One region of the Ensifer sp. Root558 genome, then DNA from elsewhere that is predicted to be linked to it. Evidence: riboswitches for the same ligand, from Rfam matches in the RefSeq annotation. Region 1 holds a riboswitch; the other holds the start of a gene.
The links. Region 1 has a riboswitch for FMN ahead of ASD63_RS00615 (6,7-dimethyl-8-ribityllumazine synthase). Riboswitches for the same ligand answer to the same signal wherever they lie in the genome.
Positions count from the first base shown of each region.

Region 1 (16,088 bases):
CGCCGATCCGGATTTCGCCCCGCGCATGAGCCCGCGGCCGGCCGATGACGCGACCTTCCTCAAGGCAATCTTCGAGGGCATCGCCGGCGTCGAGAGCCTCGCCTATCAGCGGCTGGCGTCGCTTGGCGGACCGGGGCTCCGATCGCTTCGCAGTGTCGGCGGCGGCGCCAAGAACGCGGCCTGGAGCGCGATCCGGGCGCGCAAGCTCGGCGTGCCGTTCCTGCCCGTCCTGTCCGAGGAGGCGGCGGCCGGCACGGCACGGCTGGCGCTGGCCGGTGCCAGAAAGGCTGGTGTGCTGTGACGTTTGCTCAAACGACTGCGATAGCGAGGCTTGGCGAGATTGCCGATCGCTACGACGCCTTCCTGATCGATCAGTTCGGCGTGCTGCGCGATGGCCGCGGGCCCTATCCGGGTGCGGCCGAAACGCTGGTCAAGCTGAAGGATGCGGGAAAGCGCATCATCATCCTCTCGAATTCCGGCAAGCGCTCGGCGGAAAACGACCGTCGCCTCGTCGATCTCGGTTTCGTCGCGGGGAGCTGGGATTGGTTCCTGACCTCGGGCGAGGTCGCCTGGCAGATTCTCAGGCGGGAGGGCGAGGGTGCCACCGGTGGGCGGCGCAAGTGCCTGCTGATCAGTCGCGACGGTGACCTCTCGCCGCTGACGGGGTTAGACCTCGAACGCACGACCAGTGGTGCCGATGCCGATTTCGTGCTGCTCGCCGCGAGCGAGGGCGATGTCCATCCGCTTTCCCACTACGAGGCGCTTTTGGCGCCGGCCGCCAGACGCGGCGTGCCCTGCCTGTGCACCAATCCGGACAAGGTGATGCTGATCAAGGAAGGTACCGCCTTCGGCGCCGGGCGTATCGCCGAGCTCTACGAAGAGCTTGGCGGCAGTGTGCGCTGGATCGGCAAGCCCTTTGCCGACATCTATGCAGCCGCGCTGGAATTCCTCGGCCATCCGGATCCGACGCGTGTCTGCGCGATCGGCGACAGCATCGAGCATGACATTGCCGGTGCCGCGAGCGCGGGACTTCGCTCGATACTGGTGACGACGGGGATCCTGGAGCGCGCCTCGGACGCGGAGCGCCGCAAGCTCTTTGCCGAACACGGCGCCAACCCCGATTTCATCCTTCCGAAATTTCTCTGGTAGCCGGGAGTAAGGTCGTGGCCTTCACGCTGTCGCTCAACACCAATCCGCTGGTCAACCGCTTCGCCGAGCCTGACGACCTGATCGACACGATCGCCGAGAAGATCCGCATCGGCTACGTTCAGCTCACCCACGAGTTCGTCAATCCCGGCTGGCCGGCGGCAACGATCGCCAAGACCGTCAGGCAGTTTCGTCGGGCGCTCGACCGTACCGGCGTGAAGATCACCTCCGGCATGACCGGCCCCTATGGTCGGCTCAATCATTTCGGCCATCCGGACCCGGATGTCAGGCGCTACTATGTCGACTGGTTCAAGACCTTCGCCGATATCTCCGCCGATCTTGGCGCCTCGGGCATGGGCACGCAGTTCGCGATCTTCACGCTTCGCGATTACGACGACCCGTCGCGGCGCGAGGCGATGATGCGGATCGCCATCGATTGCTGGCGCGAAGTTGCCGAGCACGGCAAGGCGGCGGGGCTCTCCTATGTCTTCTGGGAGCCGATGTCGGTCGGGCGCGAGTTCGGCCACACGATCGAGGAATGCCGTGCGCTCGACCGGCGGCTCGCCGAAGCCCATTTGCCGATCCCGATGAAGATGATGGTCGATATCGACCACGGCGACGTCACCTCCGACAACCCCAACGACATCGATCCCTATGCCTGGGCGGCGGCGTTCCCTGAGCGCTCGCCGATCATCCACATCAAGCAATCCTCGATGAACAAGGGCGGTCATTGGCCGTTCACCGCCGCCTACAACCGCGACGGCCGCATCACGCCGGAGAGGCTGATCGGCGCGGTCAAGGCCGGTGGCGGCACCGACAACGAGATCTGCCTGGAGCTTTCCTTCCGCGAACGCGAGCCGACGGACCACAACGTCGTCGAGATGATCCGGGAGTCGGTCGAATTCTGGGAGCCGCATATCGATACGGGCTTCAATCGCACAGAAAAATCACACTGAAAGATCACAAAATCACGTTAGATAAATTGAAATATCACAAATAGGTGTTACCTTCTCACGGTGAGCGTGGTCGAGGCTGCGCGGGATCGGGACCGAGACGATGAAGCCGGAAGACAGGCGACAGGCGATCATGGATGTGTTGATGGAGGCCGGAACGGCCTCCGTCGAAGACCTCTCCTTGCGCTTCGGCGTCAGCAAGATGACAGTGCATCGCGACCTCGACGACCTCGAGCAAGCGGGCCTCTTGCGCAAGGTCCATGGCGGCGCCTCGATCCAGTCGAGCCCGCAATTCGAAAGCGATTTCCGCTACCGCGAAAAGATCGCCATCTCCGAAAAGCGGCGGATCGCCGAACATGCGGCGAGCCTGATCGAGCCGGGGCAGAGCATCCTCATCGACGACAGTTCGACCACCGGCGCGATCGCCGATTGCATCCGCGACATCCGGCCGCTGACGGTCATCACCAACAATCTCGGCGTGATCACCAGCCTCTCAGGTGCTGCGGGCATCAACGTCATCGCGCTCGGCGGCCAATACAGCAAGAAGTTCAACGGCTTCTTCGGCATCGTCACGGACGAGGCGCTGCGGTCGCTGCGCGTCGATATCGCCTTTCTCTCGAGTTCTGCCATCGAAGGCACCACGGCCTTCCACCAGGACCAGGAGGTGGTGCAGGCCAAGCGCCTGATGGTGAAGGCGGCCAAGCGCAAATACCTCTTAGTAGACCACGACAAATTCGGGCGCTCTGCGCTCCATTTCCTGACCGGGCTCGATTCCTTCGACGCGGTGCTGACCGGCGCTGAAGTTTCGGCCGAACATGCCGCACCGCTCGAAGAGGCAGGCATCCGGCTGGTCAGGATCGACAATCTCAAGGAGAAAGCATGAGCAAGTCAGGCCTGTGGGTCGGCACCAGCTGGAAGATGAACAAGACGCTTGCCGAGGCGATGGTCTTTGCCGACGGCCTGGCGGCTGCCGACGCTTCGCGCGACGACCGCATCCAGCGCTTCGTCATTCCGCCGTTCACGGCGGTGCGTGAGGTCAAGGCGCGACTTTCCGGCACCAGCGTCAAGGTCGGCGCGCAGAACATGCATTGGGACGATGCCGGCGCCTGGACCGGCGAGGTGTCGCCGCTGATGCTTGCGGATTGCAACCTCGATGTGGTCGAGCTCGGCCACAGCGAGCGGCGCGAGCATTTCGGCGAGACCGACCGCACCGTCGGCCTGAAGACGGCAGCCGCCGTGCGCCATGGTCTGGTGCCGCTGATCTGCATCGGCGAGACGCTTTCTGAGCGCGAAGCGGGCGAGGCGGATCAGGTGCTGAAGCGCCAGGTCGAAGGCGCGCTGGCACTTCTCGAAGGCGCGGCGAAGAAGGCGACGATCCTGCTGGCCTACGAGCCGGTCTGGGCGATCGGCGTCAACGGCATTCCGGCGACGGCTGACTATGCCGACGAGCGCCACAAGCGCATCGCAGAGGTGGCGGAAGCCGCCCTCGGCCGTCGCGTGCCGGTGCTCTACGGCGGCAGCGTCAACCCCGGCAATTGCGAAGAACTGATCACCCAGGCGCATATCGACGGCCTCTTCATCGGCCGCTCCGCCTGGGACGTCACTGGCTATCTCGACATTCTGCAGCGTGTCGCCAAGGCGATCTGAGCCCCGGCCGTTGCAGCTCAAGAAGAACGAAAGGAACAATCATGAAGATTGCAATCGGAGCCGACAGCGCCGGCAAGCCCCTGCTGGATGTCATAGCCGCCCATCTCGGTGGCCGCAGCGACGTGGAAGTCGTGGATCTCAGCCAGTCCGGCTTCTATGCGGACCTCGCACAGAACCTGGCGCAGCAGGTTGTCGAGGGCAAGCATGACCGCGGCATACTGTTCTGCGGTACCGGCATCGGTGTATGCATCTCGGCCAACAAGGTGCCGGGCATCCGCGCGGCGCTGACGCACGACACCTATTCGGCCGAGCGGGCCGCCAAGTCGAATAACGCCCAGATCATCACCATGGGCGCCCGCGTCATCGGTCCGGAGCTGGCAAAGTCGATCGTCGACACCTGGCTCGCGTCCGAGTTCGACCCGAACGGCTCTTCAGCCGGCAATGTCGAGGCGATCAATCGCCTGGATGCCGCAAGAGCCGGTTGAGGGAAGGGGCGGGCGGCTTGCCGTCTGCATCCGGTTCCCGGTTCAAGGCCTACCTTATCTCGCGATGCCGTTGATCCTCCCTCAGGCATCGTGACGACACGCCCGGCAGCGATGCCGGGCGTTTTCATGTCCGGTCTCCCGCTTCGCCTTGACGAAGCTTCTGCAAATATTTGAATATTCTTGCGGATCGTCAATTGAAGGGCGTCGCCGCATGAGTGAAACCACCCCGACCGAGCCGCATCAAAGCGCGCACCACCATGTGGCGCGCATGAGCGGTCGCGACACGCATGAACATCACAGGACGGCGACGACGCTCGAACTCTTGTTCGACCTGACCTTCGTCATCGCCTTTAGCCTGGCGGCTTCGCAGCTTGCTCATTTCCTGGCCGAAGGGCACTTCTTTTCCGGCCTCTTCGGCTTCGCGCTTGCGACCTTCTCCATCTGCTGGGCCTGGATCAATTTCAGCTGGTTTGCCTCCGCCTACGACACGGACGACTGGGTATTCCGCATCGTCACCATGGTGCAGATGGTCGGCGTGCTGATCCTTGCGATCGCCCTGCCGCCAATGTTCGAATCGATCGACAAGGGTGAGCATCTCGACAACGGCATCATGGTGCTCGGCTATGTCGTCATGCGGGTGGCAATGCTCTTCCAATGGCTGCGCGCCAGCCGGCAGGACCCGGCCCGACGGGATGCCTGCATGGCCTATGTCAAAGCAATCAGCCTCGCCCAGCTTGGCTGGGTCGTTCTGATCTTCTTCGATTTCTCGCTGCTGGTGACCTTCGTCATGGTCGTGGGGCTGACGGCGATCGAGATGCTGGGCCCCTATGTCGCCGAGATGCGCTACGGCGGAACGCCCTGGCATGCCCATCACATCGCCGAGCGCTACGGGCTGCTCGCGATCATCGCGCTTGGGGAAGGGGTGGTCGGCACGGTCGCCTCAATCTCCGCCGTGGTCGAAGGGCAGGGCTGGAACCTCGATGTCGCGCTCGTCTGCCTCGCCGGTACGGGGCTCACCTTCGGCATGTGGTGGATCTATTTTCTGCTGCCGAGCGCCGAGATCCTGCACCGGCACCGTCAAAAACGCTCCTTCGTCTGGGGCTACGGCCACATGCCGATCTTCGCCTCGATCGTGGCGACTGGCGCCGGCCTGCATGTGGCGGCCTATTACATCGAGCACAAGGCGCATATCGGCTCGGTCGCAACGGTGCTGACCGTTGCGGTGCCCGTCGCGTGCTACATCGGGCTGCTCTATGCGATGTACGCCTATCTTATGCAGCAGGTGGAGCGGTTGCATCTCTGGCTGCTCGCGGGCACGGCAGTGGTGCTGGCCGCGTCAGTGGTCGCGGCCATGGCCGGGCTCGACATGGCCAAGTGCCTGATCATCCTGATGCTCGCGCCCGTCGTCACCATCGTCGGCTACGAGGTGGCGGGGCACCGGCACCGCGTGGCGGCACTGGATCGCAGCCTGCGCAAGAACGAGGCTGCGCATTGATTTTGCGAGTCGAAACAGCGCGTTGCCGGCTCAAGCTGGTGAGCCGATTCAGGTGGTTCAGAGGTTGATTCAAGCGCAGCGTTTGGCGCTGTTCGCCCCTGCCGCTGCCCCCTCACGCTAGCCTTCTCCCCGCAGGCGGGGAGAAGGTGGCCGGCAGGCCGGATGAGGGGCATTCCCCTCACCGGGCGGATGAGGGGCGAGCCTTCACCGGGCGGATGAGGGGCGAGCCAACCTCAAGCGCATCTCGCCGATCAGGCGTTGACGAGCGCCAGCTTGGCGCGGGCGTCGAGGATCTGGGCGCAGGCGTTGGCCGCCTCCGTACCCTTGGTAACGAAGTGCTCGCGGAAGAAGGCGATCAGCGGTTCGCTTTCCTGGAAATTGTGCGGCGTCAGTACGGCGGAAAGCACCGGCACATTGGTGTCGAGTTGCACGCGCATCATGCCGTCGAGCACGGTGCCGGCGACGAAATCGTGGCGGTAGATGCCGCCGTCGACGACGAAGGCGGTGCCGAGGATCGCGGCATAGCGGCCGGTCTTGGCCAGCGTCTGCGCATGCAGCGGGATTTCGAGCGCGCCGGGTACGTCGAAGATCTCGACGTCGGCGGCCGACCCGCCAAGCTTCGTCCATTGCGTGACGAAGGCATCGACGCAGCGGCCGACGATATCGGCATGCCAGCGGGCACGAACGATCGCGATCTTGGCGGCGGGGTGGGAAAGAATGGTCATGGTCTCAAGCCTTTCAGGGTTTGGCGTTTTCCAATGATCCCGTCGGGCGAACATGCATGCGCGCGAGGTCCCGTCGCGGGGACCCACGTTGCTGCTTGCTCTCTTCCATCCGGACTGTGACCGTCGGCTCCGGATTCTGACCGGATCTGCTGACCCCCAGGGCGAAACCCTGAGGCGCTCGCGGGCTTCGGCCTTTCGGCCGCTACCGCCGGTGGGGAATTTCACCCCGCCCTGAGAACAACGCGACTATATAGCGCGACCGCGCGCGGTCAAACGCACGGTGCGACGAAAATGCCAGAAATCACGACAGATTTTTCCAGTGTTTGGAGCCATCGGAAGAAATCGTTCCGATGGCGTCAATCGGCCTACTCCCGAATGACCAGCAGGTCCTTGGCGGCAAAGCGCAGCGTGACGTTGTCGCCGGAAACCGGCGGGGCCACACCCGGATTGTTGAACATGTCGAAGGAGATGACGTCGCCGCCGACGCGAAGGCGCGTGCGGATGACCGAGCCGAGGAAGCTCGTCGAGACGACCTCGCCGGCAAGCGACGTGTCGCCCGTGGCGCCCTCGGCGATCGAGCCCGCTTCGGGACGAAGCGCCAGCGATATGCTGTCGCCGCCCTTCATGCCGGCAATCGGATCCTTCAGCGCGATCTGCTGGTTGCCGATCGTGACGGCACCCGCGGCCGGGTCCGCGACCTTGCCTTCGATGATGCTGAGCGTGCCGACGAAGGAGGCGACGAAACGCGTTGACGGCGTGTTGTAGATTTCGAAGGGGGTGCCGATCTGGTCGGCGCGGCCGGCATTCATGACGACGATGCGATCGGAGATCGACAGCGCTTCTTCCTGGTCATGGGTCACGAACACGGTGGTGATGCCGAGCTGTTGCTGGATCTGCCGGATTTCCTCGCGCAGCGACACGCGGATTTTGGCGTCGAGCGCCGACAGCGGCTCGTCGAGCAGCAGCACCTGCGGCTTGACCGCAATGGCGCGGGCAAGCGCAACGCGCTGCTGCTGACCACCGGAGAGCTGGTAGGGGAAGCGGTCCGCCAGGTGCTCGAGCTTGATCAGCCCGAGCATCTGCTTCACCCTCGCGTCGATCTCCGACTTGTCTGTACCTGCGACCTTGAGGCCGAAGGCGACGTTGTCATGCACGTTCATGTTGGGAAACAGCGCATAGGCCTGGAACACCATGCCGATGTTGCGCTGGTTGGGCTTCAGCGAGTTCTGGTCGCGGCCGTTGATGACGATCTTGCCGCTGGTCGGGCTTTCGAAGCCGGCGATCATGCGCAGGACCGTGGTCTTGCCGCAGCCCGATGGCCCGAGGAACGAGACGAACTCGCCCTTTTCGATGTCCATGTTGAAATCGTGCACGACGTGAACCGGGCCGAAGGACTTCTTGATGCTGGTGAGTGACAGGAAACTCATGGGTGCGGTCCTCAGGCCTTAGGAGGCGCGCTTTTTTGAAAGCGCGAGACGAGCTGGATGAGGCCGAGGCAGCCCCAGGTGATGCCGAATGCAATGACGGCGAGTGCGGCCGGTTCATAGGCGCGGTTGGCGCCCAGGAGCTGCATGTAGGGGCCGAAAGCCGGGCGGTTGAGCAAGGCAGCCATGGTGAACTCGCCGATGACGATGGCAAAGGTCAGGAAGGCGCCCGAGAGCACGGCGACGAGCACGTTCGGCAGAATGATCTTGGCAAGGATCGTCGTCCATCCGGCGCCGAGGCTTTGGGCGGCCTCGGTCAAGGTGGCGACGTCGATGGTGCGAAGGCCGGTGTCGACCGCGCGGTACATGTAGGGCAGCGCAAGCGTCGCATAGCCGAACATCAGGAGGATGTTGGTGCCGGTGAGCGAGCCCGTCAACGGCAGCCAGCTCGAGGTGTTGTAGAGCCGGATGTAGCCGAAGACGATGACGATCGCTGGGATGACCAGCGGCAGCAGCGTTATGAACTCGATGACGGGGCGCAGCCGCGGCAGCTTGAGGCGGACCCAATAGGCTGTCGGCACGACGAGCAGAACACCGAAGAGGATGGTGAACAAGGCCTGCAGCACCGAATAGGTGAAGGTCTCCTGGAAGCGCGGGTCGGCGAAGACCTTCTGGTAAGCGTCGAAGGAGTATTCGCCGCGGCGCATCTTCAAGGAGAAGTTGGTCATGCCAATGAGCGGCAGGGTGAAATAGAGGAGGCCGAAAACGAGGGCTCCCCAGGCCCAGATCTTCTTCATTTCAGCCACCTTTCGCTGCGGCTGCGCAGCCAGATGTAGATCGCGTTGGCGATACCGGTGACGACGATCATGCCGAAGGCGAGCGCGTAACCGAGATGCGGGTTGCCGAGCACGTCGCCGCGGATCTGGGCAAAGAGCAGGATCGGCACGATCGAGAGCGACGAGCCGGTGAGTGCGATCGCGGTCGCAACGGCGCCGAAGGCATTGGCGAAAAGCAGCGCCAGCGTGCCGAGCAGCGACGGAAGCAGGATCGGGAAGGCGACCATGCGCCAGTATTGCAGGCCGGTGGCGCCGAGGATCTCGGCGGCCTCGCGCCATTCGCGCTTCAGGCCGTCGAGTGCCGGCGTGATGATCAGGATCATCAGCGGGATCTGGAAGAACAGATAGGTGACCGTCAGCCCCCAGAAGGACAGCAGGTTGAAGCCGAGCATCCGGAGGTCGAGCCCGAAGTTCGAGCGCAGGAAGACGGTGACGATGCCGACAGGTCCAAGCGTCGCGAGAAAGGCAAAGGCGAGCGGTACGCCGGCGAAGTTGGAGGCGACGCCGGAGAAGGTCAGGAGCGGTCCGCGGATCCCCTTCGGCAAGCCGCCGAAGACGATGGCGGACGCCATGGCAAAGCCGATCAGGCAGCCGAGAAGCGCCGAGGCGATGCTGATCTTGATGGAGATCCAGTAGGCAGCCAGAATCGAGGGCGTGAACAGGCCGCGGATGTTGTCGAGCGTGAAGCTGCCATCGGGCGTCTGAAACGCGCCGACCACGATCTTCATCGTCGGCAAAAGCAGGAACAGCGTCACGAAGGCGGCAAAGGGAAGAATGCCCAGCCAGTGAAGCGGTAGGCGACGCGCCGGCGGGCTGGCGTCGGGTTTAGCAGATGACATTCCGTTCGCGCCCCTGAAGCCGCGTTTTCCACGCGGGCGTTATCGATTGTTGCAAGCAAGAAGCGGGAAACCGACGAAGCCGCGCACGGCTCCCAGATCTCGCTCCAAGGACTTGAATTTCTTACGAATAACCTATGCGCCCCGACCGGAAAACCGGTCGGGGCGACATGTCTGTGGAAAGGCTTACTGAACGTTCGCGCCGACGACGGAATCCCAGCCGCCGGTGACGGCAGCCTTGTTGGCGTCGACTTCTTCGAGCGTCGGGAAGTAGGCCTTCTCGTAAGCGGCTGCCGGCGGCAGGGCGTCGATCAGCTCCTGCGGAACCTTGCCGGCCTTGACCATGGCGTTGAAGCGGGTCGGGTGGCAGAAGCCCTTGAGCCAGCCGAGCTGACCTTCGTCGGAGTAGAGGTGCTCCATCCACAGCTTCGCTGCGTTCGGGTGCGGCGCGTAGGCCGAGATGCCCTGAACGTAGACGCCGGCGAGAACGCCGCTGGCCGGAACGACGACTTCGGTCGGCGGGTTGCCGTTGAGGGTCTTTGCCCAGCCGAGCGCGTTGTAGTCCCAGGCAACGACGATCGGGGTCGAGCCCTGGGCGAGCGTGCCCGACTTGCCGATAACCGGAACGAAGTTGCCGGCCTTGTTCAGTTCGGCGAAGTAGCCGAGACCAGCTTCACCGGCTTCCTTGCCGGACTTTGCGCCCTTTGCGAGACCAGCGGCGAGAACGCCGAGGATCGCCTGGTTCGAGGCGCGGGGGTCACCGGCGAGAGCAACCTGGCCGGCATATTCCGGCTTCAGCAGATCAGCCCAGTCCTTCGGTGCGTTCTGGACGAGGTCCTTGTTCACGAGGAAGGACATGACGCCGTAGTAGTCGCCGTACCAGTAGCCTTCGGCGTCCTTGACGCTGTCCGGGATCTCGTCCCAGGTGGAGACCTTGTAGGGCTGCAGCAGGCCTTCGGCCTTCATCTGCGGGCCGAAGGCGAGACCGACGTCGACGACGTCAGGCGCCTGCGGGCCCTTGTTGTCCTTGTTGGCCTTGACGGCTTCGACTTCGTCGGCCGAGCCTGCGTCCGGGTTCAGTTCGTTGACCTGGATTTCCGGATACTTGGCCTTGAAGGAGGCGATGACGTCGCCGTAGCCGCACCAGTCGTGGGGCAGGGCGACGGTCGTCAGCATGCCTTCCTTCTTGGCGGCTTCGATGAGCTCGGCGCTCGGTTCGGCAGCGGCGATTGCCGTCGTCGCCAGGAAAATGGCGGTGGAGAGCGAAAGCAGGCGTTGGGTTTTTGAAATCACTGGAGTTCTCCTTATGGGTTTAGTCAAATTCGTTGGGTTTCAGTCGATTTCGGCGAAGCTGTTAAAGAGATGCGATGAAAGTAATGTGACAGGGGTTTATCCGTTCGCGCCGCGTATGTCGTTGGAAGAACATTTCTTTTTTGGCTTCGGCGGGCCACTGTCGCATAACTGCATGAAATCCTGTGAACGTGTCGGCGAATTCTCCTAGACCGGTTTGCGAAAGATGCGGGTGGAATCGAACAGGCCCTCGAGCGTCTTCATCCGATCCCGGGTTTCGTCCCAGTTCGAACTCTGAACGGCCTCGATCAGAGCCTCGATCAAGAACAGGATGACGACGGAACTGTCCCAGGCCGAGGGCACCTCGATCTGCGAGCGAAACACCCTTGAGGCGGACTTGGCGACCGGCGAACTCCAGCGATCGGTAAAAAGGATGATCTCGACACCCCGCTCGCGGGCGGATTTGGCAAGCGTCACCATCTCCTGCTCGTAGCGGCGGATGTCGAAGAGAATCAGCACGTCGCCCTGGCGCATGTCGAGCACGTAGTGCGGCCAGGCGCTGGCATTGGTGGCGATTTCGGTGACCCCCGGCCGAATGACCTGAAGGTGGGTGAAGAGATAATCGGCGAGCGAGCGGGTGATGCGGCCGCCGAGCAGATAGATGCTGCGCTTGCGGTCGGCGATCAGCGCGGCCGCCTCGTCGAATTCCTGCGGCTCGATCTGGGTCAGCGTCTCGCGCAGATTGCTGGTGATCGCGTCGGCAAAGCGGTTGAGCGTGTGGGTGCCGGGCGCATTGGCCGCCCAGCGGTCGTGCTTGGTGATCGGATTGGAAATCGTCGCTTCCAATTCCTGATGCAGCCTTGCCTGGAAATCCGGAAAACCGCGGAAACCGAGCTTCTGCACCATGCGGGCGACCGTCGGTGTCGAAACGCCGGCGTTCTCGGCAACCGTGGTGATCGAACCGAGTCCCGAAACGGGATAATTGTCGAGAAGCGTCTCTGCCAATTGCTTCTCCGCGCGGGTCAGCACGGTGAAGTGGGCGTTGATCACATCCGACACGGTGGTGGACGTCGCCTTGCTGCTCAAATTGTCTCCCCTGAACCGATCTTAAGCCGGTTTGTGACAGATTAAACATCGCTGTCACAATTGGAGTCAATCGCAATTTTGAAGAGATCGTTTCAGATTTTGATTGACATGCGTCATCCTCTGAAGAATTCTTTTCATTAACGAACGTCTAACGGGGCAAGAGGGGATGCCGGTGTTGACGCGACTTTTGACCGAAGCAGATGGCGATCCGGTTGCGATCGAGAACGCCGCAGGCAAAGGCGATATTGTGCTCGTCTGCGAGCATGCCTCGCGCCTCGTTCCCGAACGGCTGGGCACGCTTGGCCTCAGCGAACAGGCGCTCGAAAGTCATATTGCCTGGGACCCGGGTGCGCTTGCGGTTGCCAAGCTGCTCGCAACAAAGCTCGACGGGTCCCTGATCTACCAGCGCTTCTCCCGCCTTGCCTATGACTGCAACCGACCGCCGGAAGCGGACGCGGCGATGCCTGCTGTCAGCGAGGTCTACGAGATCCCGGGAAACCGGACGATGTCGGCCGACGAGCGCCAGGCGCGGGTCGACGAGATCTATCGGCCGTTCCACGATGCCGTCGCCCGGTTCGTATCCGATCGCAAGGCCGCGGGACGCCCGCCTGTTCTCGTGACGATGCACAGTTTCACGCCCGTCTATTTCGGCAAGCCGCGCGCCGTCGAAGTCGGCGTGCTTCACGATGCCGACAGCCGGCTTGCCGACCATATGCTCGCGACTGCCACCAAGGGGCAGGTTGCCTACGACATCCGGCGCAACGAGCCCTATGGGCCGGCCGACGGCGTTACCCATAGCCTGATCGAATATGGCGTCCACAACGGACTGCCGAATGTGATGATCGAGATCCGCAACGATCTCATTCGCAATGACATCGGCCAAAGGGTCATGGCCGATTACCTGGAAGGGCTGCTGCGCAAAGGCGCTGCGGCTGTTTCAGCACAATAAAAGACCCTGGGGAGCGGCGTTGCCGCGGTCCTGTTCCGGCCAACCGGGGCAGGTGGTTGATGGGACCCTGCCGCAATGGGGCGGTGTGGTCTGAAGAAATCAGGGGAAGAAAAATGTCGGACTACAGTGATTCAGACAAAAAGCAGGACATGAGCGTCCTGCACTCGATGGGCTATGCCCAGGAGCTCGAGCGGCGCATGAGCCAGTTCTCGAACTTCGCGGTGTCGTTCTCGATCATCTGCATTCTTTCGGGCGGCATCAACTCGCTCGCCCAGGCGACCGCCGGCGCGGGGGGCGCCGCGATCGGCATCGGTTGGCCGCTTGGCTGCTTCATCTCCTTGGTTTTCGCCGTTGCCATGGCACAGATCAGCTCGGCCTATCCAACGGCGGGTGGCCTCTATCACTGGGGTTCGATCCTCGGCAACCGCTTCACCGGCTGGCTGACAGCATGGTTCAACCTGCTCGGTCTCGTCACCGTTCTCGGTGCGATCAACGTCGGCACCTATTATTTCTTCATGGGTTCCTTCGGCACGCCCTATTTCGGCCTCGCCGATACGACGCTGACGCGCATCGTCTTCCTGGCCATCATCACCGGCGGGCAGGCGCTGGTAAACCACATGGGCATCGGGCTGACAGCCAAGCTCACCGACTTTTCGGGCTACCTGATCTTCGCGACGTCGATCCTGCTGGCGCTCGTGTGCCTGGTCGCAGCCGACAGCTACGACATCGCCCGTCTCTTCACCTTCTCCAACTATTCCGGTGAAGCCGGCGGCAACGTGTGGCCTCAGACCTCGGGCACCTGGGTGTTCCTACTCGGCCTGCTCCTGCCGATCTACACGATCACCGGCTATGACGCTTCGGCGCACACCTCCGAAGAGACGGTCAAAGCCGCCCATTCGGTGCCGCGTGGCATGGTCTCGTCGGTGCTCTGGTCGGCGCTTTTCGGCTATATCATGCTGTGCTCGTTCGTGCTGATGATCCCGAACATGGACGAAGCCGCCAAGCAGGGCTGGAACGTGTTCTTCTGGGCAATGGATGCGCAGGTGCACCCCATCATCAAGGACATCCTCTATCTCGCCATCCTCGTCAGCCAGTGGCTGTGCGGCCTGGCAACGGTGACCTCGGTGTCGCGCATGATCTTCGCGTTTTCGCGTGACGGCGGCCTGCCGGCCTCCAAGGCGCTTGCCAAGGTGAGCCCGACCTACCGCACGCCGGTTGCCGCGATCTGGATCGGCTCGATCCTGTCGGTCCTGTTCGTCTGGGGCTCGTCGCTGGTCTCGATCGGCGAGACGCCGGTCTACACCATCGTCGTTTCGTGCACGGTCATCTTCCTGTTCTTCTCCTTCGCGATCCCGATCACCCTCGGCCTGTTCGCCTGGGGCACTTCGAAGTGGGACAAGATGGGTCCGTGGAACCTCGGCGAGAGCATGTTCAAGCTGTTCGCGGTGCTCTCGATCATCGCCATGGTGCTGATCTTCATCCTCGGCGTGCAGCCGCCGAACGACTGGGCACTCTACATCACCGTGGGCTTCCTGGTGCTGACCGGCGCTGTCTGGTTCGGCTTCGAGAGCCGCCGCTTCCGCGGCCCGCCGATCGGTGACGAAGTGGCACGCCGCCAGGCAGAGATCGCCGCTGCAGAGAAGGCCGTCGGCCAGATCTGATCAACGACAAAAGGGCGGAAGCGCGACCGCGACTTCCGCCTTTTCTTTGGGGCCGGACGAAATCGAAAACAATGTGCGCGGCTTCCGGCCCGCACTCCGCGCCAGACAATTCGAGCTGATCACGTTCACGCGGCCAAAAAATATCGTGACCTCAAGGGAACGGCCGCGTGACAAAACATGGGATGGAAGTTGATGAGCTATACGTTTGACGAGTTGAAGGAAGACGTCGCCGCCGGCCGCATCGATACGGTGCTCGCCTGCCAGGTCGACATGCAAGGCCGGCTGATGGGCAAGCGCTTCCACGCGCAGTTCTTCGTCGATGGCGCCTGGAAGGAAACGCATAGCTGCAACTACCTGCTGGCGACCGACATGGAGATGGAGACCGTTCCCGGCTACAAGGCGACAAGCTGGGAAAAAGGCTACGGCGACTATACGATGAAGCCGGACCTTTCGACGCTTCGCCGCATCCCCTGGCTCGAAGGCACGGCGCTGGTTCTCTGCGACATGCTCGACCATCACACCCATGAGGAAGTGCCGCATTCGCCGCGGGCGATCCTGAAGAAGCAGGTGGCGCGTCTCGAGAAGATGGGCCTCAAGGCCTATATGGCGAGCGAGCTCGAATTCTTCCTCTTCGACCAGTCCTATGACGACGCCCGCCAGTCCGGCTATCGCGACCTGCAGCTCGTCAGCGGCTACAACGAGGACTACCACATCTTCCAGACGACCAAGGAAGAGGACGTGATGCGGGCGATCCGCAACGGTCTCCAGGGTGCAGACATTCCGGTCGAGAATTCCAAGGGTGAGGCGTCGGCCGGCCAAGAAGAGATCAACGTACGCTATGCCGACGCGCTGACGATGGCCGACCGGCATGCGATCATCAAGAACGGTTGCAAGGAAATCGCCTGGTCGCGCGGCAAGGCCATCACCTTCCTCGCCAAGTGGAACTATGCGGCCGCCGGTTCGTCCTCGCATATCCACCAGTCGCTCTGGAGCGCGGACGGCAAGTCGTCGAAGTTCTACGACGAGAGCGGCAAATACGGCATGTCCGAGATGATGCGCCATTACGTGGCCGGGCTTCTCACCCATGCGAGCGAGATCACCTATTTCCTCGCCCCCTACATCAACTCCTACAAGCGCTTCATGGCCGGTACCTTCGCGCCGACCAAGGCGGTCTGGAGCAAGGACAATCGCACGGCCGGCTATCGTCTCTGCGGCGAAGACACCAAGGCGATCCGTATCGAATGCCGCGTCGGCGGCTCCGATCTCAATCCCTATCTCGCTTTCGCCGCTTTGATCGCGGCGGGCATTTCCGGTATCGAAAACAAGATGGAACTGGAAGCGCCCTTCGTCGGCGATGCCTATGGCGGCAAGGACGTGCGCGAGATCCCGCGCACGCTTCGCGATGCGACGGCCGCGCTGACGGAATCGAAGATGCTGCGCGCCGCCTTCGGCGACGAGGTCATCGAGCACTATGCACGGGCAGGGCGCTGGGAGCAGGAAGAATATGATCGCCGCGTCACCGACTGGGAGGTCGCACGCGGTTTCGAACGGGCCT
Region 1 is NZ_LMGC01000001.1:115,192-131,279, forward strand. Features, by position in the region: gene ASD63_RS00580 (FGGY-family carbohydrate kinase) at 1-301, shown strand, start outside; gene ASD63_RS00585 (TIGR01459 family HAD-type hydrolase) at 298-1,149, shown strand; gene ASD63_RS00590 (TIM barrel protein) at 1,164-2,102, shown strand; gene ASD63_RS00595 (DeoR/GlpR family DNA-binding transcription regulator) at 2,203-2,982, shown strand; gene ASD63_RS00600 (triose-phosphate isomerase) at 2,979-3,746, shown strand; gene ASD63_RS00605 (RpiB/LacA/LacB family sugar-phosphate isomerase) at 3,788-4,231, shown strand; gene ASD63_RS00610 (low temperature requirement protein A) at 4,443-5,726, shown strand; gene ASD63_RS00615 (6,7-dimethyl-8-ribityllumazine synthase) at 5,978-6,451, opposite strand; FMN riboswitch at 6,545-6,694, opposite strand; gene ASD63_RS00620 (ABC transporter ATP-binding protein) at 6,817-7,878, opposite strand; gene ASD63_RS00625 (ABC transporter permease) at 7,890-8,672, opposite strand; gene ASD63_RS00630 (ABC transporter permease subunit) at 8,669-9,550, opposite strand; gene ASD63_RS00635 (ABC transporter substrate-binding protein) at 9,734-10,840, opposite strand; gene ASD63_RS00640 (MurR/RpiR family transcriptional regulator) at 11,045-11,923, opposite strand; gene ASD63_RS00645 (N-formylglutamate amidohydrolase) at 12,099-12,872, shown strand; gene ASD63_RS00650 (amino acid permease) at 12,986-14,533, shown strand; gene ASD63_RS00655 (glutamine synthetase family protein) at 14,726-16,088, shown strand, end outside.

Region 2 (16,088 bases), on a different contig from region 1:
GCCGGCAAGACGTCCGCTTCGACGAGCGCCGCCAGCTCTTCGACGGGATCGAGCATGGCGCCCGGTTTTTCGGTCCGGGCGTTGCCGCAGGTGAGTTCGACCTTCTCGATCCAGCAGCCGGCGATGCCGGCGGCGATGTTGTCGATCTCCGCCCGCAACAGGTCCGCGTCACGGCGAAGGCGCCAGGCCAAGGGCGTCGCGCCGGCGAGCGTCAGACGCAGGATGACGTTCTCTGCCGCTGCTTCACCACAGGTGTGCGAAAGCGCCTGCCTGACGGCATCGAGCATGTCGCGCCATTCCGAGATGCCCGTCAGATCGACACGAAGGCGTTCGAAGCTGGCGATGCCGATCGCCCGCTCGGCAAGACTGACATGGCCGTCGTCGTCGACCGTGACGAACGACACGCTCTTCACGCCGACTTCGTTGATGTCGCGACCCTGCGGCATACCCGGCATGACGATGAAGGGCTCCGCCGCATGGACCTGCCGCTGGTGGATGTGGCCAAGTGCCCAGTAATCGAAGCCATGGGCAACGAGATCGGCGACGCTGCAGGGGGCATAGAGATCGTGACCCGCGGCACCTGCGAGGCTCGTGTGCAGCATGCCGATGTTCACCGCGCCGGGCACCGGCGGCTGGAAGGCCGGAAGCAGGCTTTCGGGCGCATGCGGGCTGGCGAAGCTTACGCCGTGCACATAGACGTCGCGACCGCTTGCCAGCGTCTTGGCGACCACCGCCTTTGCCCTGCCCTTGAAGACGTGGGCGGATGGCGGCAGGGTCAGTTCATTGGTGACCTGCGACTGGGCGTCGTGGTTGCCGCGGATGATGAAGACGCGGATGCCGTGTTCATCCAGCCGGCGCAGTTCCCGTCCGAGAAACAGGGCCGTGTTCATCGACGTCTGGCTGCCGTCATAGAGATCGCCGGCAATCAGCAGGGCATCGGCCTCTTCGGCGATGCAGAGATCGACGATCTTGACCAGAGCCTGCCGCGACGCCCCGCGCACGATCTCTGCGAGGTCGGCATTTCTAAGGGCGAGGCTGCGGAGAGGCGAATCGAGATGCAGGTCTGCGGTATGGACGAAACGGAAGGGCATGGCCGACCATGGCCGTCCCGCCACCGCCCGTCAATCAGCCGTCACACGTCATCCACTTGCGAAATGCGCAGGCTCCCGGCAAGCATATTTCAGCCTGCTGAAGTAAAGGCGGCGCTAATACAAATGCGGTTGGCGGCGATTGTTAACATCGTCTGTTCAAGACATCGCGGCGCTACCTGCAAATATCAGATTATACTCACTTTAATTGATTAGGGCTTTTGTAAGATCTTGTTCGATAGGTTTGCCCCGGCTGCGTTTCAAGCGCGTCCAGGCACCGGAATGATTCCTGCTTCGGCTATCCGCTCCGTCATGACGATCAAGAGCCGGAATGACTTAATTCAAGTACAATTTTACGGACGGCCGTCCTTCCGGGGGTACCATGTCACGGCTCAAGATTTCCCACACGCTTATTGCCCTTTTCCTCGTGGTCGCCGTTATCGTTTCGGCGCTTGCCGTTTCATCTCTCGGCGGCATCAAGATGATGAACGAGCGCAACAACGAGATCGCCACCACCTGGCTACCGCGCGTCTCGCTTTCCCGCGCGCTCGAAACGCAGCTTTCCGATACCCGCATGGCGTTTGCCCGCCATCTGATTTCCCTGACGCCGTTTGAAAAGAAGGCAGCGGAAAAGGTCATCGGTGAGACCGTCGGAGGCTTCAACAAGCTCGCCGACGAATATTCGAGCCTGATGGTCACCGATGCCGACAAGGCGGCGCTCGACAATGTCCGGACTGCCTATCAGGCCTATCTCTCCGTCGCCGAAGGCATGGTCAAGCTCTCCAACAACCTCGAGAACATGAAGGCGCAGAGCGTCTTCAAGGTCGAGATGCGCGAGACCGAAGGCAAGGTCGACGAGGCGATCAAGGAAATGCGGGCGCTGAACCTCACCGGCGCGGATGCCGCCGTTGCCGCAAGCTCGGCCACGCATGACCAGATCCGCATGATCGAGATCGGCGTCATCGCCCTTGCCGCCGTCATCGTGCTCGGCGCCATCCTCTATGCCGTGCGCGGCATCGCTCGCCCGATCCAGATCATCACCCGCTCGATGGCACGCCTTGCCGAAGGTGACACCGACAGCAGCATCCCCTATGGTGCCCGCAAGGACGAAATCGGCGAGATGGCCCGTGCGGTCGAGGTCTTCCGCCAGGCGGCGATCGCCAATCAGCATCTCGAAGCCGACGCCCAGACACAGCGCGCCAAGGCGGAAGCCGAGCGTCTGCGCGTGACGGAAGAAGCGGAAGCAGCAGCCCAGCGCCGCCTTCAGGAAGCCACCGCCGGTCTTGCGAGCGGCCTGCGCCGCCTTGCTTCGGGCGATCTCGCCTTCCAGCTCAACGAACCCTTCTCGCCCGATTTCGAGCAGCTGCGTCACGACCTGAACCAGGCTGTCGCCCAGCTCGCCGACACGCTTGCCGCCGTCTCGTCAGCATCGGGCAGCATCGACAGCGGTGCCCGTGAAGTCAGCCAGAGCGCCGACGACCTGTCGCGCCGGACCGAGCAGCAGGCAGCGTCTCTGGAAGAAACGGCGGCAGCACTCGACCAGATCACGGTCAATGTCGGCAATTCGTCAAAGCGCACTCACGAGGCCCGCAGCGTTGCCGGCCAGGCCAACGAAAGCGCCCGCAAGTCCGGCGCGATCGTCTCCGGCGCGGTCGACGCCATGGGCCGCATCGAGCATTCGTCGAGCCAGATCTCCAACATCATCGGCGTCATCGACGAGATCGCTTTCCAGACCAACCTGCTGGCGCTCAACGCCGGCGTCGAAGCAGCACGTGCCGGTGATGCCGGCAAGGGTTTCGCCGTCGTCGCTCAGGAAGTGCGCGAGCTTGCCCAGCGCTCGGCCAACGCGGCCAAGGAGATCAAGGATCTGATCCGCAACTCCGCCGTTGAAGTCGAAAGCGGCGTCCGTCTCGTGCGCGAAACCGGCGAGGCTCTTCGCACGATCGAAGGCTTCATCGTCACGATCAACCAGCATATGGACGCGATCGCCGTCTCGGCACAGGAACAGTCCGCCGGGCTCTCCGAGGTCAATACGGCCGTCAACCAGATGGACCAGGTCACCCAGCAGAACGCGGCGATGGTCGAGGAAGCCAATGCGGCAAGCGCGACGCTTGCCCAGGAAGCCGGCCGTCTGCGCGAACTGATCGCGCGCTTCACGCTCGCCGAGGCTGGCGGTCACGGCTACGCCCAGTCGACCAACGGCGCGCGCTGGGCCGCCTGATCGCGATCGGAGGCGACGCGCAAGTCGTGTGACGCGCAAACGGTCGCCTGTCGCGAGAATTTCTTGCCACATCGAGTGAAACGGCCGCCAGAAATGGCGGCCGTTTCTTTGTCGGCAATGGAGTTACCGTGAAACGCCGGAGGTTTGTGTCGACAAATGCGGCAATTATAACTATCACTAATGTTACTGCCATTTCACATGGCACCTCATGAAATTCCAGCGACGATCATGAAGAAGACATTTGAAGTTTCCGATAGACTGTTCGAGCTTTACCACCGGGTTCACCGGCTGGTGAACGAATCGATGACCGAGGAAGGCGTGTCGCTGGCGCGCAGCAAGTTCCTCTTCTTCCTCAGCAAGCTCGGCCCCTGTCGTTCGACCGACATCGCCTGCGCGCTGAACTTCGCGCCGCGCACCGTCACCGAAGCGATCGACGGCCTGGAGCGTGACCGCCTGGTCATGCGCAAGCCCGATCCTGAAGACCGGCGCGCCAAGATCGTCTCGATCACCGAAACGGGCCGCGTCGTACTGGAAGCCGCAGAGCACCCGCGCAAGCAGCTGCTCGAGGAGATCTTCTCGGCCCTCGACGACGAGGAACTCGACGCGCTCTTTGATATCGTCGGCAAGCTGGTCGACCGGACGGACGAGATCCGCAAGCGCAAGGATGAGGCCGAAGAGGCAGCGCAGATCGCGATCGCCCGCTAGGAGCGTTCTCGCTCGTCGCAAATCACAAGTGCCGAAACAGAAAGAGGCCGGGACGTCATGTCCCGGCCTCTCCCGTTTTCTCCGGGCGGTAACGCTTACATCGCGTTGATTGCGCCAATGGAGAAGAACAGGGTTTCGCCAGAGGAGTCGTCGACGCCGTCATTGTCGGTGACGACATAGCCGTTGCCGGCGGCATCGACGGTGAAGCCTTCGACCTTGTCGACGACGTAGCCATTCAGCGCCTTCAGTTCCGGAATGAGATCACGAACCTCTTCCTTCTTGACGACGGGCAGTTCACCGCCAAGGGCAGCTGGCTTCAGTTCCGAGAGCGCAACGCGATAGATCTTCTTCAGCTTGGCAGCCTGACCGATCAGGTTGTCGCGCTCGATGACATAGGCATAGTCGCCGTGGACGGAAATTTCCGACAGACCAACCCAGCCGTCACCGGCCTTTTCGAGCGGGTAGCGCACGGCGCCCCATTCTTCGCTCTTCAGGTTGTAGGAGACGAGCTTGACGAAGCCCTTCTCGTCATCCTTCCATTCGCGCTGAACCGCCATCCACAGCGTCTGCTCGTCGCCTTCGCCGACAACGGTGATGCCTTCGAAGCCAAAGCGGGTTTCGCCGGCACGCAGCGCTTCCGGCAGGGCGATTTCCTTCTTGATCTCGCCCTTCTTGTTCACGTGGAAGATCGCGTGGCTGTAGAGCTTGTCGGAGTTGCCTTCCGACGCGAGCCAGAAGCCCCCTTCCCCGTCATTGGCGATGCCTTCGATGTCGAGCTTCTGCGCCGGTGCGCCATCGCGGGTGATGGCGAGCGCTTCGGTGATCAGCGCCGGCTTCTGGGTGGCGTCGATGGTGAAGATCGTGGGCTGCGACGAGTAGACCGAATCGTTGACGGCGCGCAGGAAACCGGGCTTGTCGGCAACGGCAGCGAGACCGGAGAGTGCGCCGAAGCCGATCGGCAGGCCATCCTTCTCGGCGGAGCGGATCTGCGGATAGACCGCTTCGCCCTCGGCACGCTCATAGATCATCACGTGCGAGCGCGCGCCGCCGTCCTCGACGAGATCGACTTCGTTTGCGGTCGCAAAGAGATTGCGCGCGGGGATCGCGACGGCGCCTTCCGGCGAGATGCCCGACGGCAGGAGCTGCAGCAGCTCAGGCTCGGCGCCCGTATCCTTGTAGACGCCGACGATCGAGGCACGTTCGGACAGAACGAAGAACAGGTTGTCGTCACCGAACTTCGCCGCTTCCAGGCCCTCGGGCTCAACGCCCTTGGCCGAAGAGCGCTTCTCGGGATAGTGTCCGATGGCGGCAATCGCATGCTCGAAGCTCGCGCCCGATTCGAAGAGCACCTTGCCGGTGGTGTCGAAGATCGTGAAACCGCGCGAACCGCCTTCATAGTCGCCTTCGTTGGCAACGACGATGCGGTTGTCGCCGAGCCACTTCACCGCGTCGGGCTCGCGTTTGCGGCCCGGCTGCTCGTCCTTGAAGGCAATCGCGCCGTTGCGCTTGGTGTCGATGTTCTTGAGGTCGACCGTGCCGGCAGAGAAATGCGTCTTCACCGTTCCCGTCTTGCCGTCGATGATGACGATGTGGTTGTTCTCCTGCAGCGTCAGCGCGATCTCGTCCTTGCCGTTGAAGGAAACGAATTCCGGCTCCGGGTCTTCACCGGCGATTTCGGCAAGACCGGTCAGCGTCACGCGCTTCAGCGAACCGCAATCGGCAACACCATCCTTCAACGACAAGATGACGAGGTCGCCGGCCGGCATCTGCGGGATCTTGCCGTCGTTCAGCTCTTCATCGCGCTCGTTCTCGATGGCGATGGCCGCCAGCGTGCGGTCCTTGTTGACGGCGATCGAATCCGGCTGGCCGCCGAGATCGCAGGTCGCATCGACTTTCTTCGAGGCCAGATCGACGATCGCAAGAAGCCCCGAAGGCTTGACGAAGCTTTCGCGCGTGTTGACCGCGACGAGTGCCTTTGCACCGGCGATGGTGACCGAGGTCGGCTCGCCGGCAAAAGAGACCGTGCCGGCTGCCTTCGGCGCCTTGGCATCGGTGATGTCGATCAGGCCGACGCGCTTGCCGGGGCTGTCGGAATAGACAAGCGTGTTGCCGTCTTCGCTGGCCGTGATGATTTCGGCAGATGTCGGCGCCTTGCGCGCATCGCCTTCCGGCAGGTTATCGGCAACAGCAAAGGATGCAATGCGGTTGAAGACGGGCTCGGCCGCCGCAGGAAATGCTGCGGATGCAAGAAGAACGGCCGCAAGCGCGGTCACGCGCGAAGTGATGGTCATGAAATCCCCCATGTGCGAACACTGAAAACATGGGGGTTCTGCGCGATGCCGATGACAGCCGAATGACAACGCTTGGGTTTTACACCGTTCCGGTTGCAGGCGCGGCGCGCTCGCGCCGCATCTCGTTGCGCATGATGAACAGCGAGGCGCCAAGGATCAGCACTGCGCCGACCCAAAGATATCCTGTCGGCGCGTAACCGAAGACCAGCCAGCCCGCAAAGACGTTAAGCGGCAGCTTCAGATCGTCGAAGGGCTGCACATAGGCAGCGTCGGCAACAGTATAGGCGAGCGTCAGCAGATATTGCGCGACTACGGTCAGTATCCCGGCGAGCAGCAGGAAGCCGAGTGCTGTCCCATCCGGCATGGTGAAGCCGGCCGAAAGCGCGATGGCGCCGTTGATCGGGGTCAGAAGCACAAGCAGCCATACGGTGATCGTTTCGGGGCGCTCGAGACTTGTGAGGCTCTTGGTGATGAGCGACGAAGCGCCCCACAACAGCGCCGACAGGATCGGCAAAAGGGCGGCCCAGCTGAAGCTGTCCGACCACGGTTCGAGAATGATCATCGCCCCGGCGAAACCGACCGCGGTTGCGGCCCAGCGCGCCGCGCCGACGCGTTCGCCGAGAAACAGGCGGGCGCCGAGGATGATGAAGAACGGTGAGGTCATGACCAGCGCGATCGCCTGCCAGATCGGCACGTGCGCCAGACCGGAGACCCAGGCCCCCACACCGAAGGCGGCCAGCACCACGCGCACGACGTGACGCCAGGGATAGTCGGTGCGCATGGCCGACAGCCCGACGCGTCGCAGAAACGGCAGTGAGAAGAGGAAGGCGAAGGCATATTGCCAGAACGCCATGGCGGTGGCTGGAAAACCGAGCTTCATCGTCAGCCATTGGGTGACGACATTGAGGCCGGCGAAAGCGATCCCAGCCAACACCATGAAGCCGGCTCCGGCCATGGCGCGCGAGGAGAAAAAGCCGAGGGAAGTCTGATTCATGTCATGCACCCTGAAAGCGGACCAAACACAAATCAGGACGCATGAGCGCACGGCACGACGCCGGGCATCCCTACCCTTCGTGCCAGCGACCATTCTCTTTCATCCGGACTATGACCGTCGGCTCCGGAGTTGCACCGGATCTGCTGACCCTCTCCCCAAAAATCGAGGAAAGGCGCTCGCGGGCTTGGGCCACCTTCGCGCGTCTCCAAGACGCCGCGCTGTCATGCCCTTACCGCCGGTGGGGACTTTCACCCCGCCCTGAGAATGGGCAAGCCCTAGAGCAAATGACGGACACTCGCAAGGGCTGCCCCAAAAATGCGAAAGGGTCCGGCTTGCGCCGAACCCTCGAATACCTGGACTGCCGGCCTCGTGTCCGGCCGCCAAGCAAATCTCATCAGCCGTTGACGGCATCCTTCAGGCCCTTGCCGGCCGTGAACTTCGGCACGTTGCGTGCCGGGATGTCAACTTCCGCACCCGTGGACGGGTTACGGCCCTTCGAGGCTTCGCGGCGCGAAACCGAGAAGTTGCCGAAGCCGACCAGGCGAATGTCGCCGCCGTTCTTCAGCTCAGCCTGGATGGTCTCGAAAACTGCATCAACTGCAGAAGATGCGTCGGTCTTGGAAAGTCCGGCCTTCTCAGCAACGGCAGACACGAGCTCATTTTTGTTCATGTTTCCACCCCTTTCAGATTGGTTCGAAACGACTGTGTTTTAAGGCGCGGCGGCTTGCGCTTCGCCCGCGTCTTGCCTTTCCCAATTGCGCCTAATCCCTTGGAATGCAAGGCTTGCAGGGCGCTTTTACAACAAAAAAGACCGGCCAATGGCCGGTCTTCCCAATTTTTCTGCAAAATGAGCGCCGCGCGAGCCGGCTGCACCCATTTTCAAGCCCCCGTCAGTGGGCGACGGAGGAGCCTGCTTCGTCCTGCGAATCAACCGGTGCTACGGTTGCCGGCTCGTTTGCCGGGTCCCAATCGATCGGTTCCGGCATGCGCACCAGAGCGTGTTCGAGCACTTCGCCCACCCGCGAAACCGGGATGATTTCGAGCGCGTTCTTCACGTTGTCCGGGATCTCGGCGAGATCCTTGGCGTTCTCTTCCGGGATCAGCACCTTCTTGATGCCGCCCCGCAGCGCTGCCAGGAGCTTCTCCTTCAGACCGCCGATCGGCAGCACGCGGCCGCGCAGCGTGATCTCGCCGGTCATTGCGACATCCTTGGAGATCGGGATGCCGGTCATGATCGACACGATCGTGGTTGCCATGGCGACGCCGGCCGACGGGCCATCCTTCGGCGTCGCACCTTCCGGTACGTGCACGTGGATGTCACGCTTGTCGAACAGCGGCGGTTCGATGCCGAAGTCGATTGCGCGCGAGCGGACATAAGAAGCCGCCGCGGAAATCGATTCCTTCATCACGTCGCGCAGGTTGCCGGTGACGGTCATGCGGCCCTTGCCGGGCATCATGACGCCTTCGATCGTCAGAAGCTCGCCGCCGACCTCAGTCCATGCGAGACCGGTGACAACACCGATCTGATCGTCACGTTCGGCTTCGCCGTGGCGGAAGCGCGGAACGCCCAGATAGTCGTTAATGTTGGCAGCGTTCACTTCGACCTTCTTGGCCTTGCCCTTGATGATCTCGGTCACGGCCTTGCGGGCGAGCTTCATCAACTCGCGTTCGAAGTTACGCACACCGGCTTCGCGGGTGTAGGTCTGGATGACCGCCATCAGCGCGCCGTCTGTGACCGAGAATTCCTTCGGCTGCAGCGCGTGGTCGCGGATCGCCTTCGGCAGCAGATGCCGCTTGGCGATTTCCAGCTTTTCCTCTTCCGTGTAGCCGGCGATGCGGATCACTTCCATGCGGTCCATCAACGGCGCCGGGATATTCAGCGTGTTGGCGGTGGTGATGAACATCACGTTGGACAGGTCGTATTCGACCTCCAGGTAGTGGTCCATGAAGGTCGAGTTCTGTTCCGGATCCAGCACCTCGAGCAGCGCCGACGACGGATCGCCGCGGAAGTCCTGGCCCATCTTGTCGATTTCGTCGAGCAGGAACAGCGGATTGGACCGCTTCGCCTTCTTCATCGACTGAACGACCTTGCCCGGCATCGAGCCGATATAGGTGCGGCGGTGGCCACGGATCTCGGCTTCGTCACGAACGCCGCCCAGCGCCATGCGCACATATTCGCGGCCGGTCGCCTTGGCGATCGACTTGGCGAGCGAGGTCTTGCCGACGCCCGGAGGGCCGACGAGGCACAGGATGGGGCCCTTGATCTTGGTCGAACGCGCCTGCACGGCGAGATACTCGACGATGCGCTCCTTGACCTTGTCGAGGCCGAAATGATCGACGTTGAGCACTTCCTCGGCATGGTTCAGGTCGGTCTTGATCTTCGACTTCTTGCCCCAGGGCAGGCCGAGCAGCCAATCCAGGTAGTTGCGAACGACGGTGGCTTCCGCCGACATCGGGCTCATCTGGCGCAGCTTCTTCAGCTCTGCATCAGCCTTTTCGCGCGCTTCCTTGGAAAGCTTGGTCTTGGCGATACGCTCTTCGAGCTCGGCCATCTCGTCGCGGCCGTCTTCGCCGTCGCCGAGTTCCTTCTGGATCGCCTTCATCTGTTCGTTGAGGTAGTACTCGCGCTGGGTCTTCTCCATCTGGCGCTTGACGCGCGAGCGGATGCGCTTTTCCACCTGCAGGACGGAGATCTCGCCTTCCATGAAGCCGAGCGCCTTTTCCAGGCGCATCTTCACGCTGGTGGTCTCCAGCATTTCCTGCTTTTCGACGATCTTGATCGACAGGTGCGAAGCGACCGTGTCGGCCAGCTTCGAATAGTCCTCGATCTGGCTGGCAACGCCGACGACCTCGGGAGAGATCTTCTTGTTGAGCTTTACGTAGCTTTCGAATTCGGACACGACCGAGCGGCTGAGCGCCTCGATCTCGACCGGATCTTCCTCCGGCTCGCTCAGGCTATGCGCCGAAGCCTCATAGAATTCCTCGCGCGGCGTGTAGCCGTCGATTTTGGCGCGCGCGCGGCCCTCGACCAGTACCTTGACGGTGCCGTCGGGCAGCTTCAGCAGTTGAAGAACGTTGGCGATGGTGCCGACTTCGTAGATCGCGGACGGTTCCGGATCGTCGTCTGTGGCGTTGATCTGGGTGGCAAGCATGATCTGCTTGTCGGTGCCCATGACTTCCTCAAGCGCACGGATCGATTTTTCGCGGCCGACGAAAAGCGGCACGATCATATGCGGGAAGACTACGATGTCGCGGAGCGGCAGGACCGGGTAGGTCGCGCTTTCAGTCGCCGGTGACGTTTTGTTCGTCATGTCATTTCCTTTCCGTCCCGATTTCGGGCCCGTATCCGGGAGCCCTACAGGCACTCCCGGCTGTCATATTTTCCACATGAAAGTGGAGTGCGACCGCGTCCATTTCAAGGCTCGACGCAGACATCCACAAACAGTGGCCGGGTCCTTCTGACTACGCATCAATGCTGTTGCGGACCTTGCGACGGACTACAAGCTCATGGACCGCAACCATTAAGGTCCTTCATTGAATCGTCACATCATTGCGTTGTTTGCGGCACTTTAGCAACAATCGAATTGTGAAATCTGCGCCCCGGCGCAGGTGTCTCAACAGCTAAGTGTGAACACATGAAGCAGACATGAAAAAGCCCGCACGAGGCGGGCTTCTCAAAGGGTAATTCAGGACGCTCAGGCCGAAACGTTGGTCTTTTCGTCCGACCGTTCCGAGTAGATGTAGAGCGGCCGGGCAGCGCCCTTGACCACCTCGTCCGAGATGACCACTTCGCGCACGCCTTCGAGCGTCGGCAGCTCGAACATGGTGTCGAGCAGGATCTTCTCCATGATGGAGCGAAGGCCACGGGCACCGGTCTTGCGCACGATCGCCCGACGCGCGATCTCGCGAAGCGCGTCCTCGTGGAAGGTCAGTTCGACGTCTTCCATCTCGAACAGGCGCTGGTACTGCTTGATCAGAGCGTTCTTCGGCTCGGATAGGATCTGGATCAGCGCATCTTCATCGAGATCTTCCAGCGTCGCCAGAACCGGCAGACGACCGATGAATTCCGGGATCAGGCCGAACTTGACGAGATCTTCCGGCTCCAGTTCGCGCAGAACTTCGCCGACACGGCGATCTTCCGGCGAGCGGACCGTTGCGCCGAAACCGATCGAGGTCTTCTCGCCACGGGCGGAGATGATCTTGTCGAGGCCGGCAAAGGCACCGCCGCAGATGAACAGGATGTTGGTCGTATCCACCTGCAGGAATTCCTGCTGCGGATGCTTGCGGCCGCCCTGCGGTGGTACCGAGGCAACCGTGCCTTCCATGATCTTCAGAAGCGCCTGCTGCACGCCCTCGCCCGATACGTCGCGGGTTATCGACGGGTTGTCGGACTTGCGCGAAATCTTGTCGACTTCGTCGATGTAGACGATGCCGCGCTGGGCGCGCTCGACGTTGTAGTCGGCAGCCTGAAGCAGCTTCAGGATAATGTTCTCGACGTCTTCACCGACATAACCGGCTTCGGTCAGCGTCGTTGCGTCGGCCATGGTGAACGGCACGTCGATGATGCGGGCGAGCGTCTGGGCGAGATAGGTCTTGCCGCAGCCGGTCGGGCCGACCAGCATGATGTTCGACTTCGCAAGCTCGACGTCGCTGCCCTTGGCGGCGTGCGCCAGGCGCTTGTAATGGTTGTGAACGGCGACCGAAAGGATGCGCTTCGCCTGCTGCTGGCCGATGACGTATTCGTCCAGAACCTTGATGATTTCCTGAGGCGTCGGAACACCGTCGCGGGACTTGACCATCGAGGTCTTGTTCTCTTCGCGAATGATATCCATGCACAGTTCGACGCATTCATCGCAGATGAACACGGTCGGTCCGGCAATCAGTTTTCGGACTTCGTGCTGGCTCTTGCCGCAGAACGAACAATAAAGTGTATTCTTCGAGTCACCGCCGTTGCTTCCGCTGACCTTGCTCATTTCCACTTCCTTCCAGCACGCCGGACACTTTCAAGATAAGTATCGCGGACCACTCAATTTGCCCTGAGCCTCAACCTCAAACAGGGCTTCCGGGAGTACTCACCGCCCCAGGCGTAAACGCCCGACGCAGTCGCAACGACTCTCCCAACTCCGAACGAACACTACGCTGACAGATTCCAACATAGCATTAATGGTTCATATTACCGGCTTTACCCTGTCGATAAAGCCCTTGAGCCATTACAATTGTGTCACAATTACATCTATCCCGACACAAATGCGCGTTATCAGGCCTGCTCGCCGCCCTCGATCTCTTCGCGCGAGGTCAGAACCTTGTCGACAAGGCCCCAGCTCAGAGCTTCGTCCGCATTCATGAAATGATCGCGATCGAGCGTCTGCTCAACCTCTTCATAGGTCCGTCCGCAGTGCTTGACGTAGACCTCGTTGAGGCGGCGCTTCATCTTCAGGATGTCCTTGGCGTGGCGCTCGATATCCGAGGCCTGGCCCTGGAAACCGCCCGAGGGCTGGTGAACCATGATGCGCGCGTTCGGCGTCGCGAAACGCATGTCCTTGTGGCCGGCGGCCAGGAGCAGCGAACCCATCGAGGCGGCCTGACCGACGCAGAGCGTCGAAACGGCCGGCTTGATGAACTGCATCGTGTCGTAGATCGCCATGCCCGACGTGACGACGCCGCCCGGCGAATTGATGTAGAGCGCGATTTCCTTCTTAGGGTTTTCTGCTTCAAGGAAAAGAAGCTGGGCGCAGACGAGCGTTGCCATCTGGTCTTCGACCGGGCCGGTCACGAAGATGATGCGCTCCTTCAGAAGGCGCGAAAAGATATCGTAGGAACGTTCACCGCGGTTGGTCTGTTCAACAACCATCGGCACCAGTGCCAGGGCGGTATCAACGGGATTTCTCATATCGAACCTTCATCAATCGGGTTCGCAAAACCTTTGCGAACCGGGAATCACGGGATTTACCTTCTGCTCCTACATAGAGTGTCAACACCCTTCACTTCAAGTCGCGAAGCTTCGATAAGCTTAATCGAAGGTCCGCTTTGCTTCGAAGTTCGGCCGTCCTCCACACATGGTTGGCGATAGAACATTTTTCCATCGATATCCTCGGTTGAGGCCATGGACGCAAACTCTGCACACAGGCTTCGGTGATATCGGTAAACGAAGGGGAAATCCGCGAACCTGGGCGCTGTTCACAGCTGCGACTCGATCGGCAACACACGGATTACCCCGGCGATCATGCGCCTTGCCAGGCTCGCGTCCGGCTCGTGGCGCACCAGCCGCTCGGAGCCATTGGCGCGATCACGCCAGACAAGACGCGATCCTTCGATGTCGACCCGGTAGCTGATCGACGGCGAAGTTTCCTCCTCGAACATGGAAGCCAGTTCGCCGGCGAGTGCCGCATCCTGAAAGACGACGCCCATTTCCGTGTTGAGTGAAGCGGAGCGCGGATCGAAGTTCATCGAGCCGACAAAACCGTTCAGGCCATCGACCACGAACGCCTTGCTGTGCAGGCTCGCGTTGCGGCGTCCGAACAATGTCATGCGGTGTCCCTCGGCGACATCGCCCTGCTCCTTCAACTCGAAGAGCGCGACGCCGGCCCGGATGAGCTTCCGGCGATATTTGACATAACCGCCGTGAACGGCGGCAACGTCGGTCGCTGCAAGCGAATTGGTCAGGACCGCCACGCGAGCGCCGCGCGAAACAATGGCGGCGAGTTCCCGCGTGCCGGCAACGCCGGGAATGAAATAGGGCGAGATTATCCGCAAGTCCCGCGTGGCTGCCTCGATCAGCGGAAAGAGTTCGCGCAACAGCCAGTTCTGGCGCCGCTGCATCAGCGCCTTTTCCGGCGGATCGGATGCCAGACGGATCTCGGAACTCCAGTGAAGCCGCCGTGTGCCTTGGTAGATCTCCGCCTCGTCAACCGCCTTGTCGACGCGCTCGAGATAGAACCGGCCTGCCGGCGTGCGCGCCAATCCTTCGACGGAATCGCGCAGTGCCGGCAGATACTGCTTGCGCGGCGTGCGCAGCGCCGCGATCGGGAGCACGGATGTGCTGTTCCAGTAGCGGTCGAACATGGCGGATGCCTGCTCCAGCACGGGTCCGACCATCCAGACATCGAGGTCACGGAAATTGGAGAGCTCGGCGGCATCGAAATAGGCGTCTCCGATGTTGCGGCCGCCGGCTATCGCAACGCGGCCGTCGGCTACCCAGAGCTTGTTGTGCATGCGGCGCGTGGCGCTGAAGGCGCGGATCGCCATTTCGAAGCCGCGGCGAAAGCGGTCGGTGCGCGCCCGGCTCGGATTGAAGAGCCGTACGTCGATATGGGGATGGGCGTCGAGCGCGATGCACATTCGGTCATGGATGCCCGCATTGATGTCGTCGAGCAGCAGCCGGACGCGCACGCCACGGTCCGCGGCGGCCAGGATCTCGCGGGCGAGAAGAAGACCGGTCAGGTCGCCCTTCCAGTAGTAGTACTGCAGGTCGAGGCTGCGTCCGGCGCGCCGTGCTGCGTGCGCTCGGACCACCAGGGCCTCAATATTATCGGAAACAAGCGCCACCCCATTGGCACCCGCCTGCCCCGCAACGAGCGGCGCCACATATCGGTCGAGCTCCGTGCCGGCATCGGCCAGCGGGAGTGCGCTTGACGGCGGCCCGTGCGGGCGGCGGCCGAACCGGCCGTAGACATAGAGAACCGTCGCCACAACCAGTCCGAGGATGGCGGCAACGGTGAACAGGATAGAGGATCCCATCGAAAACTCGCCCGTGCCTTTAGGCCGCCCCCGTACGCCCGGCTTCGACCCGTCGGCCGTCTCTTTGTTCCGGCTGCGCCGCCTTCAGGTCGATCGAGGCCTTTACCGGCAGATGATCCGAGGCAATCCGCGCCAACGGCGAATCGTGCACGGCGACCGACGTCACCAGGCTATGCGGGTTTCCGAGCACACGGTCGAGCGGCAACAGGGGAAAGCGTGAGGGAAAACTGGCGACCGTCGCGTGGGACGGATCGAATACCGGGCTGAGGAAGGACAGCGACGAACGCCGCCCCATCCGCCATTCATTAAGGTCGCCGATGAGCAGCGTCGGCCGCCCGTTCGCGTCGGACGCTGCCTCGAGGATCGCCTCGGCCTGCTGGGCACGCGAATGCCGCAGAAGTCCTAGATGGGCGGCGATGATGCGCAGCGGCCCCACTTTCAGATCGAGATCGACGACCAGCGCACCGCGCGGTTCCACGCCGGGCAGCTTGAGCTGCCGCACGTCGGAAACGGCGCCCTCACGCAGCAGCAGGACATTGCCGTGCCAGCCATGCCCCTTGGTCGAAAATCCGGAAATCGGCACCGAAACAAGGTGTGCCTCGCGGCGCAAATGCTCGAGATCGAGCAGACCGGCACGCTCACCGAACCGCTGGTCGGCCTCCTGAAGCGCGACGATATCTGCGCCCAACTCACCGATGACATTGGCGGTACGACCGGGGTCGAAGCGCCCGTCGGTGCCGACGCATTTGTGAATGTTGTAGGAGGCGATTACGATATCGCCACGGCTGACCGCGGCTTCGCGATGAACGACGGTGGGGCGTCTCTTGCGGATCGCAGCGACGATCCCCGCCGATAGACTGGACTGGTTTTTTCCCATGCCGCTCCCTGCTTGCTGGCCGCATCATGCGCAAATAGGTCGCCTGGTGCCACAGAAAAAGGGAGGAAAGCGGAAGTTTGTTCCCCGCGGATAGCACGCCTGGAGATACGGACGCCGGCAGCAAACGCGCGCTACCGGCGCCCCTTCCCGCGCTTTCGTTCAATCGGCCGGCCCT
Region 2 is NZ_LMGC01000023.1:100,498-116,585, forward strand. Features, by position in the region: gene ASD63_RS20325 (exonuclease SbcCD subunit D) at 1-1,091, opposite strand, end outside; gene ASD63_RS20330 (methyl-accepting chemotaxis protein) at 1,471-3,309, shown strand; gene ASD63_RS20335 (MarR family transcriptional regulator) at 3,538-4,014, shown strand; gene ASD63_RS20340 (esterase-like activity of phytase family protein) at 4,110-6,317, opposite strand; gene ASD63_RS20345 (DMT family transporter) at 6,385-7,299, opposite strand; FMN riboswitch at 7,387-7,569, opposite strand; gene hupB (DNA-binding protein HupB) at 7,694-7,969, opposite strand; gene lon (endopeptidase La) at 8,190-10,610, opposite strand; gene clpX (ATP-dependent Clp protease ATP-binding subunit ClpX) at 10,995-12,272, opposite strand; gene ASD63_RS20365 (ATP-dependent Clp protease proteolytic subunit) at 12,557-13,189, opposite strand; gene ASD63_RS20370 (phospholipase D family protein) at 13,477-15,036, opposite strand; gene ASD63_RS20375 (endonuclease/exonuclease/phosphatase family protein) at 15,056-15,913, opposite strand; gene ASD63_RS20380 (VOC family protein) at 16,073-16,088, opposite strand, start outside.
Region 2: another riboswitch for FMN. It lies ahead of ASD63_RS20345 (DMT family transporter); the one in region 1 lies ahead of ASD63_RS00615 (6,7-dimethyl-8-ribityllumazine synthase).